2 linked regions of the Rhodopseudomonas palustris genome follow. The protein of the gene in region 2 binds, or shares a complex with, the protein of the main gene of each other region. Links are inferred from orthologs where the notes say so. Each region holds a gene or a part of one and is shown on either strand. Other genes may lie near its edges.

Region 1 (3,662 bases), 2.1 Mb from region 2 along the record:
AAAGGCGGTCTGGCGCAGGCGTTCGCCGACTTCGAATGTCAATGACGAGCGGCGGCTGCTTGGGGTGTTCTCAGGCTGAGTATCCATGAGCAATATCCATGTTTTGAAATGCGGTGATCGCGAACCGACCGTCGGCGGCTGAAAAAGAAAATGCCCGCGACGTGCGCGGGCATTTTGGAGGCTGTTGTCTTGATGGCGGATTAATTGCCACCGCCGAAGCGGCGGGACCACCAGCCGACGCGCCGCGGGGCGGCCGAGGAGGGCTCCTCTGCGGGTTGCGCGGCTGCTTGTGGCGCGGCCTCGGCGGCCGGGGCTTCCACCGCAGGCGCGGCCGTGGCCGGCTGCTCGGCCTGAGCGGTCGGCTCGGGCTGCACTTCGGTTGCGGCCTCTGCCGTCGTTTCGGAGGCGGCGGCCGATGCGCCGAAGCTCACCTTTTCGCGCACCGTGGAGCGGCGACGCGCGGCCTTCTTCGCGGCGCTGTCGTCCTCGGCGGACGGATCGCTGGTGTCGGGTGCGGCGGTAGCTGCCGTGTGTTGCGGCTCGGAAGGCGCAATGTCGTGCGGCAGAGCGTCGTGCGGCTGCTCGGCCTCGGCGGCCGGTTCGAAGCTGGGTTGCACCGAGGGGCTGCCGCCGTCGAAGTCGGCGACAGCGTCCGCAGCTTCCGCTTCGTCCGTCGGGGAGAGTTCGTCGCTGATCGAGCCGACCACGCCGGCTTCGTTCTCGCCGGCCTCGGCATTGCCGCGACGGCGACGGCCACCGCGACGACCGCGGCGGCGCGGACGGCGTTCGCCGTTCTCGCCTTGGTCGGCCCGGGCTTCGGCGTCGCTGTCGTCTTCGCCGGCCTCGTCGCCTTCGTCAGCTTCGCCGACCTGTTCGACGCCTTCGGAAACAAACGGCTGCTCGCCATCTTCGCCCACTGCACCAGCTTCGGCGGCTTCACGCGGCTCGCCCGACCGCCGACGGCGGCGGCGACGGCGACGCTTGCGGCCTTCGCTTTCGCTTTCGCCGGCCTCGCTGCCCTGATCCTCGGTGAGGCCGACGGTCTCATCGGTCTCGATCTCGGCTTCGAAATCGTAGCCGTCGTCATCCTCGGGCTCGTCGAGCGGCGCCGGGGAGGCGGCGATCTGCGCGGCGAGCAGCGCCTTGGCAGTCTCGAGCGTGTGGACCTGCTCACCGCGGTCGATCACGAACGACTGCTGGCCGCTGACGGTCGGATCGGCCAGCACCGACAGCGATACCCGGAAGCCGGTCTCGAGGTCGCGCAGATGGCCGCGCTTGTGGTTGAGGACGTACAGCGCCACGTCGGTGCGGGTGCGCACGATCAGGTTGTGTGTAGCGCCCTTCATCAGCACCTCTTCGAGGCCGCGCAGCAGCTGTAGCGCGACCGAGGAGACCGAGCGGACGTGGCCCGAGCCGCCGCAATGCGGGCAGGGCTCGGTCGAGCTCTCCAGCACGCTGGCGCGGATGCGCTGGCGCGACATTTCGAGCAGGCCGAAATGCGAGATGCGGCCGACCTGGATGCGGGCGCGATCCTGCCTCAGGCAGTCGCTGAGCTTGCGCTCGACCGCCCGGTTGTTGCGCTTCTCGTCCATGTCGATGAAGTCGATGACGATCAGGCCGGCGAGGTCGCGCAGCCGGAGCTGCCGGGCGACTTCCTCGGCGGCTTCCATGTTGGTCTTGAGCGCGGTGTCCTCGATGTGGTGCTCGCGGGTCGAGCGGCCGGAGTTGACGTCGATCGAGACCAGCGCTTCGGTCTGGTTGATGACGATGTAGCCGCCGGAGCGGAGCTGCACGGTCGGCGAGAACATCGCGTCGAGCTGGCTCTCGACGCCCATCCGCGAGAACAGCGGCTGGCCGTCACGATACAGCTTCACCGCGCGCACCTGCGACGGCATCAGCATGTGCATGAAGTCGCGGGCTTCGCGATAGCCGGCTTCGCCGGCGACCAGCACCTCGTCGATTTCCTTGTTGTAGAGGTCGCGCAGGGAGCGCTTGATCAGCGAGCCTTCTTCATAGACCAGCTTCGGCGCCTGCGAGTTCAGCGTGACGTCGCGCACCGTCTCCCACATCCGGATCAGGTATTCGAAGTCGCGCTTGATCTCGGGCTTGGTCCGCGAGGCGCCGGCGGTGCGCAGGATCACGCCCATGCCTTCCGGCACGTCGAGGTCCTGCACTACTTCCTTCAGCCGTGAGCGGTCCTGGGCCGAGGTGATCTTGCGGCTGATACCGCCGCCGCGGGCGGTGTTCGGCATCAACACGGCGTAACGCCCGGCGAGCGACAGGTAGGTGGTGAGCGCAGCACCCTTGTTGCCGCGCTCTTCCTTGACGACCTGCACCAGCATCACCTGGCGGCGCTTGATGACTTCCTGGATCTTGTACTGCCGGCGCGGACGGAAGGCGCGTTCCGGCACTTCCTCGAGCACGTCGTCACCGCCGACGGACTCGACCACGTCCTCCTCGGCTTCCTCTTCGTCATCCTCTTCCTCGTCGTCCTCGGCTTCCGCCTCGGTGTCGGAGTCGGTTTCGACCTCGTGCTCGGCTTCAACGTGATCGTCGTGCGCCTCGTGTTCGTCTTCGGCCTCGTGGTGCTCGTCGATCGGGAACGGCGCGTCCTCGGCGTAGTTCGCGCTGTCCTCGCCGTGGTCGTCGTCGTGCGCGTCGGTTTCGTCGTGCGACGCCGCTGCCTGCGGGGCTTCGACCGGCGCGGGAGCCTCGGCAACCGCCGGCTGCTCGATCGTGACGGGCTCGGCCGCAGCGCTCACCTGAGGCTCGGACGGAGCAGCTTCGGCGTGGGTGTGTTCGTGATCGGCGGCGTACTCGGCGTCGTGCTGCTCGGCGGTCTCACCCTCCGGCAACTCGTGCATCAAGCGCTCGGCCTCGGCGTGAGCCCCGGCCTCGTGCGCCTCTTGATGGTCGGCAGCCTCGTGGGGCTGCTCGGCCGCGACGTCGGTAGCGGCTTCGACGATCTCGCTCTGCACCCGCTCGCCGTTGTTGCGGCGGCGATGGCTGCGATGCCGCGACCGGCGGCGGCTGGAGCGCTGCTCGTTTTCTTCTTCGGCTTCGCGGTGGGCGCGTTCGTCGGCTTCGATCAGGGCCTGCCGGTCGGCGACCGGGATTTGATAATAGTCGGGATGGATTTCGCTGAAGGCGAGGAAGCCGTGGCGATTGCCGCCATATTCGATGAAAGCGGCTTGTAGCGAGGGTTCAACCCGGGTGACTTTTGCGAGATAGATATTGCCGCGGAGTTGTTTGCGCTGGGCGGTTTCGAAATCAAACTCTTCGACGCGGTTGCCACGGACCACGACCACCCGGGTCTCTTCCGGGTGGGTGGCGTCGATCAGCATCTTGTTGGCCATTTTTCAACTCATGTCGGCGAAGCGCGCGCGAAACGGCTCGCGCAAGCAGCGCGGCCGGCAGACGCGACGGTCCACCTGATTCGGGGGTGAGGGGAAGGCCGAAACGCATCGCGGTGTGCCGTGCCGGTCGGGGACCCGAGGCGACGCGCAAAGCGAAGCGAGAGCTTCGCGGCGGCGCGGCCTTTGCGTGGGTCGGATTCGGCATCGCAGTCTGGCGCATTAAGCGTCGGCCCGTCTGAACAGGTGGCGGCTCGATCAGCCGCCGTGTTGTCTCGCTGATGGGCCGGCTCCGCGCCGAGGCGCTAA
Region 2 (5,332 bases):
GTCGAGGATCGGGTTGTAGGAGGCCTGGATCCAGACTTCCCTGCCGCCTTTGCCGATGCGCTTGTATTCGCCGGCCTGATAATCGCCGCGACCGAGCGCCGCCCAGAATGCCCGATAGGCCGCGCTCTCGCGCTCGGCGGGGTCGATGAACATACTGTGATGCCGGCCCTTGATCTCGCCCAGCGAGTAGCCCAGCGCGTGCAGGAAGTTGTCGTTGGCGTCCAGCACTGTGCCGTCGATGCTGAATTCGATCACCGCCTGTGACTTGCGGATCGCATCGATCTGGCCGGAGAAGTCGGCGTTCTTCAGCTTCTGCGCGGTGACGTCGGTGGCGTATTTCACCACTTTGAACGGCTTGCCGCGTGCGTCGAGGATCGGGTTGTAGGACGCCAGAATCCAGACCTCCTTGCCGCCCTTGCCGATCCGCTTGAACTCGCCGGGGAAGTATTCGCCGCGGTTGAGCCGCGCCCAAAACTCGCGGTAGTCGCTGCTCTCGCGCACCGACGGCTCGACAAACATGCTGTGATGCTTGCCCTTGATCTCGCCAAGCGAGTACCCCATCGCGGCGAGAAAGTTATCGTTGGCGGTGAGGACGGTGCCGTCCATCGCAAACTCGATCACCGCCTGGGCGCGGCCGATTGCCGCGAGCTTGCCGGCATCCTCCAGCGATTGGGTCTTGGCCGCGGTGATGTCGGCCGCGAACTTCACGACGCCGGTCGGCTTGCCGTTCTTGTCGAGGATCGGGTTGTAGGACGCCTGGATCCAGACCTCGCGGCCGCCCTTGCCGATGCGGTGGAATTCGCCGGCCTGGTACTGGCCGGCGCGCAACGCGGTCCAGAACTCGCGATAGGCTGTGCTGTCGTGCTCGCTCGGATCGACGAACATCCGGTGATGCTTGCCCTTGATCTCTGGAAGCGAGTAGCCGAGTGCGGTCAGAAAGTTGTCGTTTGCGTCGATGACGTTGCCGTCGAGATCGAACTCGATCACCGCCTGGGAGCGATTGAGCGCCGCGAGCATCGCTGCCGCATGATCATGGCCGGCAGAGCGGGTGAAGGAGAACATTCCAAGCCTTTCCCTGATGCGGCCTTGCACGATCGCGCGACCTGGAAGCAGAAGCTGGCGGCCATTTTGGTGAAGACGTCGTTAAATTTAGCCTAGCCCCGTGAGAGCAATCTGCACTCAATTACCGAATTTATCGCAACCTCGGATTCGTACCGCGAACTAACAGCACGCGCTCTGGTAGAAGTTGGCGTCCGCTGTCGCACGGAAGGCGCCGCAAAGAAAAAGGGCGGCCTGGTGAGGCCGCCCTTGATCGATGCTGACTTGCTGCGACGGTGTCGCGCCGGAAGGCTTACTCGCCGGCAGCCTGCGCGGGCGCTTCGCCTTCGGCCTTGGCTTCCGCCTTCTGCTTGGCTTCGAGGTCTTCACCGGTGGTCTGATCGACCACCTTCATCGACAGCCGGGTCTTGCCGCGGTCGTCGAAGCCGAGCAGCTTGACCTTGACCTTGTCGCCTTCCTTGACGACGTCGGATGTCTTCTGCACGCGGCCGGCGGCGAGCTGGCTGATGTGCACCAGACCATCCTTGGCGCCGAAGAAGTTCACGAACGCGCCGAACTCCATCACCTTGACGACGGTGCCTTCGTAGATCTCGCCGACTTCCGGATCGGACGCGATCGACTTGATCCACTTGATCGCGGCCTTGATCGACTCACCATCCGACGAAGCCACCTTCACGGTGCCGTCGTCCTCGATGTTGACCTTGGCGCCAGTCTTTTCGACGATCTCGCGGATCACCTTACCGCCGGTACCGATCACTTCGCGGATCTTGTCGGTCGGGATCTTGAAGGTCTCGATCCGCGGCGCGTGTTCGCCGAGCTCGGCGCGGGCACGGTCGAGCGCCTTGGACATCTCACCCAGGATATGGATGCGGCCGTCCTTGGCCTGGCCGAGCGCCACCTTCATGATCTCTTCGGTGATGCCGGCGATCTTGATGTCCATCTGCAGCGAGGTGATGCCCGCCTCGGTGCCCGCCACCTTGAAGTCCATGTCGCCGAGGTGGTCCTCGTCGCCGAGGATGTCGGACAGCACGGCGAAGCGGTCACCTTCCAGGATCAGACCCATCGCGATACCCGCGGTCGGCCGCTTCAGCGGCACGCCCGCGTCCATCAGCGCCAGCGAGGCACCGCAAACCGACGCCATCGAGGACGAACCGTTCGACTCGGTGATCTCCGAGACGACGCGGATGGTGTAGGGGAACTCGTGATGCGGCGGCAGCACCGGATGGATCGCGCGCCACGCCAGCTTGCCGTGGCCGATCTCGCGGCGCTTGGTGCCGCCGAGGCGGCCGGTCTCGCCGACCGAGTAGGGCGGGAAGTTGTAGTGCAGCAGGAACGTCTCTTTGTACGTTCCCGACAGCGAGTCGACATACTGCTCGTCTTCACCGGTGCCGAGCGTGGTCACGACCATCGCCTGGGTTTCGCCGCGGGTGAACAGCGCCGAACCGTGGGTACGCGGAAGCACGCCGACCTGAGCCAGGATGTTGCGAACGGTCTTGCTGTCACGGCCGTCGATGCGCTTGCCGGTGTCGAGGATGTTCCAGCGAACGATCTTGGCCTCGAGCTCCTTGAACACGCCGGCGATGCGCAGCTTGTCGTATTTCGGCTCCTGGCCTTCCGGGAAGAAGTGCGCAATCGCCTTTTCCTTGACCTTGCCGACCGCGGCGTAGCGGTCCTGCTTGACCGGGATGGCGTAGGCGGCACGCAGCTCCTGCTCGACCAGGCCGAGCATTTCCTTTTCGATCTCGCTGTCGTCGACGACGGTGAGTTCGCGCGGCTCCTTGGCGGCCTTCTCGGCGAGGTCGATGATCGCGTCGATCACCGGCTGGAAGTGGCGGTGACCGAACATCACGGCGCCGAGCATGATCTCTTCCGACAGCTCCTTGGCTTCGGATTCGACCATCAGCACCGCGTCGGCGGTACCGGCAACCACCAGCTCGAGCTGGGTTTCGGCCATCTCGTCGAGCACGGGATTGAGCACGTATTCGTCGTTGATGAAGCCGACGCGGGCGGCGCCGATCGGGCCCTTGAACGGCACGCCGGACAGCGTCAGCGCCGCGGAGGCGGCGACCATCGCCAGCACGTCCGGATCGTTCTCCATGTCGTGCGACAGAACGGTGACGATGACCTGGGTCTCGTTGCGCCAGCCGTCGGCGAACAGCGGACGGATCGGGCGGTCGATCAGACGGGAGACCAGCGTCTCCTTCTCGGTCGGACGGCCTTCACGCTTGAAGTAGCCGCCGGGAATGCGGCCGGCCGCGTAGGCCTTTTCTTGGTAGTCGACGGTGAGGGGGAGGAAGTCGACGCCTTCACGCGGCGCCTTGGCGGCCACCACGGTGGCGAGCACGACGGTCTCGCCATAGGTCGCGACGACGGCGCCGTCGGCCTGGCGGGCGACCTTGCCGGTTTCAAGCTTGAGGGGACGGCCACCCCAATCGATTTCCACGGAATGGATATTGAACATCGGGTCTTTCTTTCATCGGTTTTCGGGAAGACCGGACGCCAAATACCAAAAGACCATGCGCAAGATGGCGAGACGCTGACTGCGCGCTTGCACAAACAGCGTCCGGCGATCCTGCCATGGTCTTCAGTTGGGAAATGGCGTTCATTCCTCCCGGCTGCGGGGAAGACACTTGTCTTCGGTCCCGCACGGCGGGCTGGAGGCCCGTTGACGAGCTCAACCGCCGGAATGCGACTGAGCCGACTGACACGGGCGGATGTGAGACTCGCCCGTGCGAACATCTTGCTTCGGCCGTCGCGGAGGCGTCGTGGCGCGTCCGCTTCGGCCGGTCGTCCGACGCCTCAGCGACGGATGTTGTGCTTCTCGAGCAGCGCCTTGTAGCGCGCTTCGTCCTTCTTCTTGATGTAGTCGAGAAGCGAACGGCGCGTCGACACCAGCTTCAACAGCCCACGGCGGGAGTGGTTGTCCTTGGTGTGGGTCTTGAAGTGCGCGGTCAGGTTGGTGATGCGTTCCGACAGGATCGCGACCTGAACCTCGGGCGAACCGGTATCACCGGCCTTGGTGGCGCTGGTCTTGATGACTTCCGCTTTGCGTTCTGCGGTAATCGACATCGTCAGATACTTTCCTTGCGAACGGCCGAGCTGGCAGTCAGCCCGGTGAGGTTGAACACGCGCTTGGGGATGAGCTCGCCATTGCCGACTTCGGCGAGGGCCAGAAGCCGGCCTGCCACCGTGACATAGACTGTGCCGCTACAATGAGGCGCATCCCGTCCGCGCAACAAAACGGCCTGGCCCCGATGGAGCCTTGCCGCATCAGCCCGAGTGACGGCCAGTGCCGGGATGTCGTCCAGCGCGGTCTCAACGGGCAGTAGCGCGTCGGCGAGGCTACCCTCGCCGGACGCCGCTCTATCGCACAAAGCCTGTAGTTCTTCCAGCGGAATCATGTCCGACTCGTCGAACGGCCCCACCACGGTGCGGCGCAGCGCGCAGATATGACCGTAGCAGCCGAGCAGCCGGCCCATGTCGCGGGCGAGCGCCCGCACATAGGTTCCCTTGCCGCACTCGGCCTCGAACACCGAGCGGCCGTCATCTCCATGTTCCACAAGGGTTAATTCGTGAATCTCGACCGGGCGCGGGACCAGCGGCACGACCTCGCCGTCGCGCGCCAGGTCGTAGGCGCGCTCGCCCTGGATCTTCACGGCCGAGTATTGCGGCGGAACCTGCTCGATCACGCCGGTAAAGCGCGGCAGCAGCGCCCTGATCGCCTCGGCGGTTGGCCGATCCGGGCTGGTCGCGACCGCGCGGCCCTCGGTGTCGTCGGTGTCCCGTTCCTCGCCCCAGGCCACGGTGAAGCGGTAGCGCTTGCGGCCGTCCATCACGAACGGCACCGTCTTGGTGGCTTCGCCCATCGCGATCGGCAGGCCGCCGGAGGCCAGCGGATCGAGGGTACCGGCATGGCCGGCGCGCTTGGCCGAGAACAGCCGCTTCAGCACCGCGACCGCCTGGGTCGAGGTCATGCCGATCGGCTTGTCCAGCACCACCCAGCCGTGGACGTCGCGTTTGTCGCGGCGCGGCTTACCATTGCCGCCGCCGCGATTGGCATTGCGCGGGTCGTTGTTGTCGCGCGGCTTACGGATCTGCGCGGCGGATTCGTCGGCGCCGGCGTGCTGCACGTCGTGCGGGGCGAGCAGGGCGTCGGGGGTGGTCACGGTCATTAATCCTGGTCCGAATTCGGTTCGAGGTCTTTCTGGACTGCCGGCGAGCGCAGCAGTTTGTCGATCCGCTCGGCCTCGGCGAAACGTTCGTCGATGCGGAA

Evidence for each region. The genes of interacting proteins can lie anywhere in the genome.
Region 1: the proteins of pnp (region 2) and HZF03_RS11920 are in contact, whole or in part, in a cryo-EM structure (PDB 9QH0), measured with the Escherichia coli proteins. The link is inferred for Rhodopseudomonas palustris from one-to-one orthologs.

What each region holds. Positions count from the first base shown.
Region 1 is NZ_CP058907.1:2,601,449-2,605,110, forward strand. It holds HZF03_RS11920 (ribonuclease E/G), read right to left. Parts: upstream 3,357-3,662; coding sequence 201-3,356; downstream 1-200. Other genes in the region: HZF03_RS11915 (PGN_0703 family putative restriction endonuclease), read right to left, coding at 1-87. UniProt on the Escherichia coli protein: Endoribonuclease that plays a central role in RNA processing and decay. Required for the maturation of 5S and 16S rRNAs and the majority of tRNAs. Also involved in the degradation of most mRNAs.
Region 2 is NZ_CP058907.1:466,833-472,164, forward strand. Bases 937-3,880 are described here. They hold pnp (polyribonucleotide nucleotidyltransferase), read right to left. Parts: upstream 3,521-3,880; coding sequence 1,352-3,520; downstream 937-1,351. Other genes in these bases: HZF03_RS02190 (methyl-accepting chemotaxis protein), read right to left, coding at 937-1,062; rpsO (30S ribosomal protein S15), read right to left, coding at 3,859-3,880. In the rest of the region: more of HZF03_RS02190, read right to left, coding at 1-936; more of rpsO, read right to left, coding at 3,881-4,128; tRNA pseudouridine(55) synthase TruB, read right to left, coding at 4,131-5,231; 30S ribosome-binding factor RbfA, read right to left, coding at 5,231-5,332. UniProt on the Escherichia coli protein: Involved in mRNA degradation. Catalyzes the phosphorolysis of single-stranded polyribonucleotides processively in the 3'- to 5'-direction. Also involved, along with RNase II, in tRNA processing.